Caldalkalibacillus thermarum: one gene and its partner. The protein of the gene in region 2 binds, or shares a complex with, the protein of the main gene of each other region. Links are inferred from orthologs where the notes say so. Each region holds a gene or a part of one and is shown on either strand. Other genes may lie near its edges. The genes, in order: rpsG and tig.

Region 1 (4,036 bases), on a different replicon or contig from region 2:
GCTTGAGCTTGAGCTTTACCGGTTTGAGCCAATACAGTGGTAATGGCAGCAGTTAAGGTTGTTTTACCATGGTCAACGTGACCAATCGTACCAACGTTGACGTGCGGCTTGGTACGTTCGAACTTTTCTTTAGCCATTATGATGTTCCTCCTTTAATTAAGAGAATTATTTTTTAAGTTTTTAAGTATGGGATTTTATAGGAGTTAAGAAAGGATTCATCACCATGTGGTGATCCAGCTGAATCCTTTCTTAGCTTACAACATGATAACTGGGCTTGACAATAGCTGTGCCTGTTATGCTTTTGATTTTTCCACAATGGCATCAGCAATGTTCTTGGGTGCCTCTTCGTAGTGATCAAAGACCATCGTGTATGTGCCGCGCCCTTGTGTTTTGGAACGCAATGTGGTAGCATAGCCAAACATTTCAGACAAGGGCACCATCGCTCTGATCACCTGGGCGTTGCCGCGAGTATCCATTCCTTCTACCCGTCCGCGGCGGGCGTTAATGTCACCCATGACATCACCCATGTATTCTTCAGGCACAACGACTTCCACTTTCATAATGGGTTCGAGCAAAACAGGATTACATTTTTTAGCTGCTTCTTTCAAAGCCATGGAAGCGGCGATTTTGAAGGCCATCTCACTGGAGTCCACATCATGGTAACTTCCATCAAAGAGTGTAGCCCTCAAGTCAACCATAGGATAACCGGCTAACACACCGTTTTGCATTGCCTCTTCAATACCTTGCTGTACGGCAGGAATGTACTCTTTAGGCACAACCCCACCAACAATTTTGTTGACGAATTCGAAGCCTTGTCCTCTCTCAAGCGGTTCAAATTCAATCCAAACGTGGCCGTATTGACCGCGTCCACCAGACTGACGGATGAACTTGCCTTCCACTTTAGCTGATGTGGTAAAGGTTTCTTTATAGGCCACTTGCGGATTCCCGACATTGGCCTCAACTTTAAACTCCCGCTTGAGACGGTCGACAATGATATCCAAGTGCAGCTCGCCCATACCGGCAATCGTGGTTTGGCCGGTTTCTTCATCGGTTTCGGTACGGAATGTGGGGTCTTCTTCGGCCAGCTTAGCCAAAGCAATGGCCATCTTTTCTTGGTCCGCCTTGGTCTTAGGCTCAATCGCCAGTTTAATGACGGGCTCTGGGAAGGTCATGGACTCCAGGATAACCGGATTTTTCTCATCACACAATGTATCCCCTGTTGTCGTATCTTTCAACCCCACAGCAGCGGCAATGTCTCCGGCGTAAACTTCGGAGATTTCTTCGCGGTGGTTGGCATGCATTTGCAGGATACGCCCAATCCGCTCCCGTTTGCCCTTCGTGGAGTTAAGCACGTAAGAACCAGATTTCAGCGTACCAGAGTAAACACGGAAGAACGTCAATTTACCCACATAAGGATCGGACATGATTTTGAAAGCTAAAGCAGCGAAAGGTGCGTTGTCATCAGCCTCACGGGTCACCTCCTCCTTGCTGTCCGGCAGCTCCCCTTTAATGGCCGGAATATCCAGCGGAGAAGGCAGATAATCAACAACACCATCTAACAAGAGTTGTACCCCTTTATTCTTATAAGAGGAACCACAGAACACGGGATAAAACTCCAGGTTACATGTCCCCTTGCGTAATGCCGCTTTGATTTCTTCAACCGTCAGCTCTTCACCTTCAAGATATTTCATCATTAATTCTTCATCGGTTTCAGCTACGGTTTCAAGCAGGTAGGTGCGCCATTCTTCAGCTAATTCCTTATACTCGTCGGGGATCTCACGGGCCTCACTGCGTGTACCCAGATCATCCAGGTAGTAGTAGGCTTTCATAATGACTAAGTCAATAATCCCCTGAAAGGTATCTTCTGCTCCGATGGGAAGCTGAACAGGAACAGGCTTAGCTTGCAGGCGCTCCTCCAAACTTTTGACAGACGCCAGAAAATCGGCACCTACAGCGTCCATTTTATTGACATAGACAATGCGGGGCACATGATAGGTGGTCGCCTGGCGCCAAACCGTCTCCGTTTGCGGTTCAACACCGCTTTTAGCATCCAGAATAGCGACCGCTCCATCTAATACGCGCAGGGAGCGTTCAACTTCAACGGTGAAATCGACGTGCCCAGGTGTATCGATAATATTGATCCGGTGACCCTTCCATTGCGCAGTGGTGGCAGCAGAGGTGATCGTAATCCCGCGCTCTTGTTCTTGTTCCATCCAGTCCATTGTTGCCGCACCCTCATGAACTTCTCCGATTTTGTGTGTGCGGCCGGTATAGAACAAGATGCGCTCGGTCGTGGTTGTTTTCCCTGCGTCAATATGGGCCATAATCCCGATATTGCGCGTCTTTTCTAAGGAGAACTCCCTAGGCATACCTTCTTCTCCTTTCTGAACAATGTAGCCTCAACTTACCAGCGATAGTGGGCAAAAGCTCGGTTGGCTTCAGCCATTTTATGCGTATCTTCACGTTTCTTAACCGCAGCACCCGTGTTATTCGCTGCATCAATAATTTCGGCAGCCAAGCGTTCCTCCATGGTTTTCTCCCCGCGCAGACGGGCATAGTTGACAATCCAGCGCAAACCTAAAGAAATGCGTCGTTCAGGGCGCACTTCAACTGGCACTTGATAGTTGGCACCACCCACACGGCGCGCTTTAACTTCCAAAACAGGCATCACATTCTTTAACGCCTGCTCAAAGACTTCCATCGGGTCTTTACCTGTGCGCTCACGGACAATATCGAAGGCACGGTAAAGAATACGTTCAGCTTTCCCTTTTTTCCCGTCTTTCATAATGCGGTTGATTAAGCGGGTAACCAGTTTGCTGTTATAGATTGGATCAGGTAGTACGTCTCGGCGTGGCACAGGACCTTTGCGAGGCATCGTGTCTCCCTCCTTTTTGACCATTTTTGTGTTGGATAGCAGCGGCTTAAGCCGCGCCATCCGATCCTTCTCACCTTTGTCGTGATTCCTTTGTCTTTTAACCTATCAGCTGGATAATCAATCAATGCTCTTATTTCTTCGGACGCTTCGTTCCGTATTTGGAACGGCCTTGTTTGCGGTCTTGAACACCAGCAGTATCCAAAGCCCCGCGAATAACACAACGCTGTGCTCCTGCAAGTTGTGGCCGATACCAGGGATATATGCGGTAACCTCAATGCCGTTGGTTAAACGTACACGGGCATACTTACGCAGAGCAGAGTTTGGTTTTTTAGGCGTCATGGTGCCTACACGTGTACATACCCCGCGCTTTTGAGGTGAACTCAAGTCAATTTGTTCTTTGCGGAAACTGTTGTAACCTTTTTGCAAAGCAGGTGATTTGGACTTGGTCACTTTTACTTTACGACCTTTGCGTACGAGCTGGTTAATTGTTGGCATATTTACACCTCCTTCCAATTCATGCACACAGATCCGGGTGGTTCATCCTGGATAAAAGTAAAGTTTTTGTTCAGGCACAATGGCCTGAACAAAAACATGCTGTCCATTACTTTTCGATGACCACACTGCTTGCGCCAACATCAATGCCGCACACTTTGCCAAGTTTGCGCATGGAATCAACATAACTCACGGGGACTTGATGGTTTTCACACGCCGCTTTGATACGGGAAATCAACTGTGGGTCAGCATCTTGGGCGATGATCACCTCTTTGGCTTCTCCCCGCTCAACCGCTTTTAACGTTTGCTTTAAACCCACTTTCACTTTTTGTGCCTGCTTCACTTTTTCATAAGACATAAGCATCCTCCAAAGCGACAGGACTTTCTGACACACAGTTGATATAATATCATCCTCGACTTTGCCTGTCAATATCATTTTTCCACGGCAACAGGTTCATCCTGGTTCACTTCGGGTGTTTGCTTTTCCTGATCTTTAGCTTTTTGTTGCTCCTCCGCATGAACCACTTTGGTCAAGCGGTATCGGGCCATGCCCGTGCCAGCCGGAATCAGCTTGCCGATGATCACATTCTCTTTCAAGCCCAAGAGCGGATCACGTTTTCCTTTGATCGCTGCATCAGTCAAGACACGCGTCGTTTCCTGGAAGGAAGC
Region 2 (6,469 bases):
CGTTCATGCGCGGACAGGGTAAAGGCTGGGTGACGGCAGAATATGCCATGTTGCCCCGGGCTACCGAGCAGCGCAACGTGCGTGAATCGTCCAAAGGAAAATTAAGCGGCCGCACCATGGAGATTCAGCGTTTGATTGGCCGTGCCTTGCGTTCTGTTGTTGACTTGGAAGCATTGGGAGAGCGAACCATCTGGCTGGACTGTGACGTCATCCAAGCGGATGGAGGAACACGCACAACTTCGATCACCGGTGCCTTTATCGCCTTGTGTTTTGCTTTGCACAAACTGGTGGAGACAGAACAACTCAACCATCTGCCTGTGCGAGATTTTTTGGCAGCCACCAGTGTGGGCATACTGGAGGACGATCTCATTTTATTGGATCTTTGCTATGAAGAAGATGCCCAAGCCCGTGTGGACATGAACGTGGTGATGACTGGCAAGGGGGAATTCGTGGAGATTCAGGGCACAGGTGAAGAGCATCCCTTTACCCGCGATCAGTTAAATGTCCTGCTTGCTTATGCGGAGAAAGGGATTCAGGAGTTGATCATGGTGCAAAAGGATGTGTTGGGCCCGGTTGCATACCTGATCGGCCGTCAGCCGGAACCGGATTCTGTTGCAAATGAACAGCCCAGTACAGAACAGGTTAGCACAGAACAGACCAGCACTGAGGAACAGCTGTCCAATTAAAACGGAAGGAGTATCGTAGGGTGAAGGTGTTGCTGGCGACCAAAAATCGCGGAAAGCAAAAGGAGTACGCCATGATGCTAAAACCCTTGGGGATTCAAGTGCTCACCCTTGAGGATATGCCAGGCGAAGCTCCTGACGTGGTTGAAGATGGAGCCACATTTGAAGAAAATGCCCTTAAAAAGGCAGAGGCCTATCATCGCCATTACAAACTGCCCGCCATGGCAGACGACTCCGGCCTCACGGTGGATGCACTTGAAGGCAGGCCAGGTGTTTTCTCAGCCCGTTATGCGGGAGAGCATGCTTCCGATGAGGACAATATCGCCAAGTTGTTGGCGGAGCTGGAGGGGATTCCCCTCCAACAGCGTACGGCCCGCTTCATTTGTGTGATCGCTTATGTGGATGGCCAAGGTGATCCCATTATTGCCAAGGGCAGTTGTGAGGGGCATATTGCCCTTCAACCTTCCGGCTCTTTTGGTTTTGGATATGACCCGGTTTTCTATTTACCAAGCTTTCAAAAGACCATGGCCCAACTTCCACCGGAGGAAAAGAACCGCATCAGTCACCGTTTTAACGCCTTAAAGAATTTTGTACGGAACTTGTCTGACCGCGGGATTGGAATAGGAGGTTGACTCCTGCTCAAAAGTGGTGTATATTATATGATGTCGCTGGCGGGTTAACCGCCAGCATCGGGCGGGCGTAGTTTAGTGGTAGAACTCCAGCCTTCCAAGCTGGTAGCGTGGGTTCGATTCCCATCGCCCGCTCCACTTGAATTGATGATTGCAAATCAGAATACACTGTTTGCGTCCCAGTAGCTCAGCTGGATAGAGCAGCGGCCTTCTAAGCCGTCGGTCAGGGGTTCGAATCCTCTCTGGGACGCCATTTTTATTTTTTAAAGGGTTAGCCAAGCAAATTAAGCGTGTTTCTGTTACATATGCCCTTGACTTTCAGTGGCATTTTTTTGCATTATGAAAGCATACGCTGGTAAAAGTAGGTGCTTGCGGTGAGTGACAATCTGATTCCGTATCCCTTTCGGAAAAACCAAGGTTTGTCCACAAATCCGGCTTCTCCTGAACGGCAAGAGGGCCTTTCTCCGGCGCTCATATCTCGCTGGCAGCAAGGGCTCTTAAGTGAAAGGTATGCCAGACAGTGGCAAACGTTTGAAGAGATGGCCCATTTTACAGATTTGAGAGTTATGAAACTTCTGGAACATTTCTTTCTGTCTGACCAAGGGGATTGGACGTTGAAAACCAAAATCTTGCAGACAATCAGGCGCACCTGTCCCTGGCCCATCTCTTTCCAGGTGAAAAAAGGAGAGAACATCCAGTGTGTCAATATTCAAGATGTGCCCCTCTCCTTTGAACACTGGCCGGAAAAAGTGCTGCGCCCCTGTTTGACATTGGAGGAGACAAGTGCTGATAATCCCAGCCTGGTCGCTATGGCTAAGGAATTATGGGTCTATGGCTTGGAAAAGCATTATCCCTTTTTGCCGGACTTCACCAATCATTTACAGTGGACAGCAGCACTCCATTATTATACATTAAATGTAATTGATCCGGAATTGGCCGGGCGGAGCCTAGAACGCGATTTGCCTCAACTTTATCAGCTGACAACTTCTGTTATTCAACAGCAGGCAGAGGAGCTCACCGGCTGGCTGATGCAATTGTAGGGTTTGTTGAAAAACCTTAGTATATGTTATAATAAAGTGGTTATCCTTTAAGTTCCAATACATAGGTTCATTTTTTAACGTTTTAATTGTTCTAAATCAGGGAAGGAATGTTGAGGAGGGAACAGCTCAAGATGAGTGCAAAATGGGAAAAAATTGATAATCATCAAGGGGTCTTGACCGTTGAGGTAGATAAAGAAGAGTTTGCCAAAGCCCTTGACCAAGCCTTTAAAAAAGTGGTTAAGAAGGTGCAAGTTCCCGGCTTCCGCAAAGGAAGAGTGCCGCGCAAAATTTTTGAAGCCCGCTTTGGCGTGGAGGCTCTCTACCAAGATGCTTTGGACATTATTTTACCCAAGGCTTACCAACAAGCAGTGGAAGAGACCGGGATAGAACCTGTTGACCGCCCTGAGGTGGACATTGAGCAGTTGGAAAAAGATAAAAACCTGATTTTTAAAGCGACAGTGACCGTTAAGCCTGAAGTTCAACTGGGCGAATATAAAGGCCTGGAAGTGCCAGAAAAAGATTTCTCCGTGACCGACGAACAGGTAGAAGAGGAGCTGAACAGGGTCAGGGAACGGCAAGCTGAACTGATTGTCGTGGAAGATGGAGAGGTTCAGCAAGGTGACATGGCCGTCATTAACTTTGAAGGTTTTATCGACGGTGAACCCTTTGAAGGCGGCAAAGGAGAAAACTACAGCCTGGAAATCGGCTCTAATACGTTTATTCCAGGCTTTGAAGACCAATTAATAGGTATGAAAAAAGGGGAAGAAAAAGAAATTAAGGTCACCTTCCCCGAGGACTACCATGCTGAGGAATACCGGGGCAAAGAAGCCACCTTCAAGGTGAAAGTGAATGAAATCAAGCGCAAAAAACTGCCTGAGTTAGATGATGAATTTGCCAAAGATGTCTCTGAGTTTGACACCCTGGAGGAGTATAAAGCCGATTTGCGCAAGAAATTAGAAGCAAGGGCCAAAGAGGAAGAAGAAAACTACAAACGGGAAACGGTAGTGGAAAAAGCAGCTGAAAATGCCACGATCGACATTCCCCAAGTGATGATCGATCACGAAATTGAACACATGATCAGCGATTTCGAACAGCGCTTGCGCCTGCAAGGGCTTGATCTTGATACCTACTTTACATTCACCGGCACTGATCTGGAAGGACTGAAAGAACAGTTTAAAGAAGCTGCCGAAAAGCGGGTGCGTATCAACCTGACCTTGGAGGCGATTGCCAAGGCCGAAAATATCGAGGTAACAGAGGAAGATATGGAGGCCGAGCTGGAAAGATTAGCTGAACTGTACGGCCGCGACAAAGACGAAATTAAGAAAGTCTTTGCAGGGCAAGGCAACGAGTCCTCCATCCGGGAAGACATCAAGATGAGAAAGACCATCGATCTGTTGGTCAATCACAGCAAAACAGTTGCATAAACTAGGATATTAAAGTTAACATTAGAAACAAGGTACGTGTTTATACGTGCCTTGTTTCATAACCAATATGTTTTAATATAAAGGGAGTGGTCCAATGAACCTGATACCGTATGTTGTGGAACAAACCAATCGCGGTGAAAGGGCTTACGATATCTATTCACGCCTGTTAAAGGACCGCATTATTTTTCTAGGCACCCCCATCGATGATCATGTGGCCAACAGTGTCATTGCCCAACTTTTGTTTTTGGCGGCTGAAGACCCAGAAAAAGATGTGTATCTATACATAAATTCTCCCGGAGGTTCTGTGACCGCCGGGTTGGCGATTTACGATACTATGCAATACATAAAACCTGATGTCTCCACCATCTGTGTGGGTCTGGCTGCCAGTATGGGCTCGTTCCTATTGGCGGCTGGTGCAAAAGGCAAGCGCTTTGCCCTGCCTAACAGTGAAATCATGATGCACCAACCTTTGGGCGGGGTAAAAGGGCAAGCCGCGGATATTAAAATCCATGCTGACTGGATTATCAAAACAAAACAAAAATTAAACCGTATTTACGCCGAACGGACGGGGCAACCGGTGGAAAAAATCGAGCGGGATACGGACCGGGACTTCTTCATGAGTGCGGAAGAAGCAAAGGAATACGGCTTGGTGGATCAGGTGATCAGCCGGGTCAACCAAAGCTAAAGGGGTGATAACATGTTTAAGTTCAATGACGAAAAAGGCCAACTGAAATGTTCATTCTGCGGCAAATCACAGGACCAGGTGCGCAAACTTGTCGCCGGGCCTGGTGTTTATATATGTGATGAATGTATCGAGCTGTGCACCGAAATTGTAGAAGAAGAACTGGGGCACGAAGAGGAGCTGGATCTCAAGGAATTACCGAAGCCCCATGAAATTCGCAAGCATTTGGATGATTACGTCATCGGGCAAGATATGGCCAAGAAGGCGCTTTCTGTCGCCGTGTACAATCACTATAAGCGCATTCGTTCCGGATCCAAAAACGATGATGTGGAACTGTCCAAAAGCAACATTTTGCTTTTGGGGCCGACAGGGAGCGGTAAAACCCTGCTGGCCCAAACCCTGGCCCGCATCCTCAATGTGCCTTTCGCGATTGCCGATGCCACGTCCCTGACCGAAGCCGGATATGTGGGTGAGGATGTGGAAAACATCCTGCTCAAATTGATTCAAGCGGCTGATTATGATGTGGAACGGGCTGAACATGGGATCATCTATATTGATGAAATCGATAAAGTGGCCCGCAAGTCGGAAAACCCGTCAATTACGCGCGACGTTTCCGGTGAGGGTGTGCAGCAAGCCCTGCTTAAAATCCTGGAAGGCACCACCGCCAGTGTTCCGCCTCAAGGCGGGCGCAAACACCCGCACCAAGAGTTTATTCAGATTGATACGACCAACATTTTGTTTATTTGCGGCGGTGCCTTTGACGGGTTGGAACAAATCATCAAGCGCCGCATCGGCAAGAAGGTGATTGGTTTCGGCACCGCATCCGAGAGCCGGGAGTTGAAACCGGGAGAATATTTGTCTAAAGTGCTGCCAGAGGATTTAATTAAATTTGGTTTAATCCCGGAGTTTGTCGGCCGCCTGCCCGTTGTGGCAACCTTGGAGCCGCTGGATGAAGAGGCTCTGATGGACATTTTGACCAAGCCGAAAAACGCCTTGGTTAAACAGTACCAGAAATTGATGGAAATGGATAACGTCGAGCTGGAATTTGAAGAGGAAGCTTTGCGCGCCATTGCCAGAGAGGCCATCAAACGCAACACCGGGGCTCGCGGGTTGCGGTCCATCATTGAGTCCATTATGCTGGATGTGATGTTTGATTTGCCGTCCCGCAATGATATCAAGAAATGCCTGATTACCAAAAGCGTCGTGGAAAATCAGCTGCCACCGGTGCTGATTACGACGGAAGGGCAAGTGCTGCAAAACGAAAAACCAAAAGAAAGTGCCTGATCCATCATTGCCATAAATCGCTAGCTGCTTAAGGGTTTCTTAAGCAGCTTTTTTGTTTATCTCCCCTTCCATGAGGCAATACTACAAAATATCAACAGGAAATCTTGTCAAGCGTCGGGGAGTGAATAACAATGGATTTTATGATGATCGTGATCCTGATTCAGGTGTTCTTTGGGATCATCATCGGGCTCTATTTTTGGAATTTGTTGCGCAATCAGCGATCCAGCCGCATCGCTGTCGACAGGGAATCAAAAAAGGAATTGGAACAGTTGCGCCGCCTGCGTTCGATCTCCTTGACAGAGCCCCTGAACGAAAAGGTGCGGCCCACGTCATTTAGTGAGATCATCGGTCAAGAAAGCGGCATCCGCGCGCTGCGGGCAGCCCTGTGCGGCCCTAACCCACAGCATGTGATTATTTATGGACCTCCCGGGGTAGGGAAAACAGCAGCAGCCCGTCTTGTTTTGGAAGAAGCCAAAAAAATGAGCAATTCCCCTTTCAGGGAGGATGCCAAGTTCGTGGAACTGGATGCGACGACGGCCCGCTTTGATGAGCGGGGCATTGCCGATCCATTAATCGGTTCGGTACACGATCCCATCTACCAGGGGGCCGGGGCCATGGGACAGGCAGGCATCCCCCAGCCTAAGCCTGGAGCCGTGACTAAGGCGCATGGAGGGGTCCTTTTTATTGATGAAATAGGCGAATTGCATCCCATCCAAATGAATAAATT

Evidence for each region.
Region 1: the proteins of tig (region 2) and rpsG are in contact, whole or in part, in a crystal structure (PDB 3GTY), measured with the Thermotoga maritima proteins. The link is inferred for Caldalkalibacillus thermarum from one-to-one orthologs. Residues at the interface, in WP_004081061.1 of Thermotoga maritima: Glu122, Val124, Val129, Leu130, Tyr133, Glu188, Gly259, Ile262, Tyr263, Glu266, Ser270, Glu273, Gln274, Glu277, Arg308, Gln311, Ile312, Ser315, Tyr316, Glu325, Arg329, Arg336, Leu363, Phe366, Trp367, Arg373, Leu377, Arg381, Leu384, Glu387; in WP_004081843.1 of Thermotoga maritima: Lys34, Lys52, Lys55, Glu59, Arg62, Gln63, Glu66, Asn67, Lys69, Val71, Arg95, Ala109, Lys110, Lys111, Gly112, Arg113, Pro114, Glu117, Glu121, Ile124, Ala125, Tyr127, Asn128, Asn129, Thr130, Gly131, Lys135, Asp139, Arg142, Met143.

Annotation. Positions count from the first base shown.
Region 1 is NZ_BMKZ01000012.1:33,759-37,794, forward strand. The notes cover bases 1,141-4,036. They hold rpsG (30S ribosomal protein S7), read right to left. Parts: upstream 2,876-4,036; coding sequence 2,405-2,875; downstream 1,141-2,404. Other genes in these bases: fusA (elongation factor G), read right to left, coding at 1,141-2,369; IEW48_RS06600 (50S ribosomal protein L7ae-like protein), read right to left, coding at 3,477-3,725; rpoC (DNA-directed RNA polymerase subunit beta'), read right to left, coding at 3,800-4,036. Outside these bases: tuf (elongation factor Tu), read right to left, coding at 1-137; more of fusA, read right to left, coding at 294-1,140.
Region 2 is NZ_BMKZ01000033.1:1,207-7,675, reverse strand. Bases 1,765-4,629 are described here. They hold tig (trigger factor), read left to right. Parts: upstream 1,765-2,483; coding sequence 2,484-3,776; downstream 3,777-4,629. Other genes in these bases: clpX (ATP-dependent protease ATP-binding subunit ClpX), read left to right, coding at 4,474-4,629; clpP (ATP-dependent Clp endopeptidase proteolytic subunit ClpP), read left to right, coding at 3,871-4,461; IEW48_RS12205 (hypothetical protein), read left to right, coding at 1,765-2,352. In the rest of the region: rph (ribonuclease PH), read left to right, coding at 1-686; rdgB (RdgB/HAM1 family non-canonical purine NTP pyrophosphatase), read left to right, coding at 758-1,315; more of IEW48_RS12205, read left to right, coding at 1,687-1,764; more of clpX, read left to right, coding at 4,630-5,742; ATP-dependent protease LonB, read left to right, coding at 5,874-6,469. UniProt on the Bacillus subtilis protein: Involved in protein export. Acts as a chaperone by maintaining the newly synthesized protein in an open conformation. Functions as a peptidyl-prolyl cis-trans isomerase.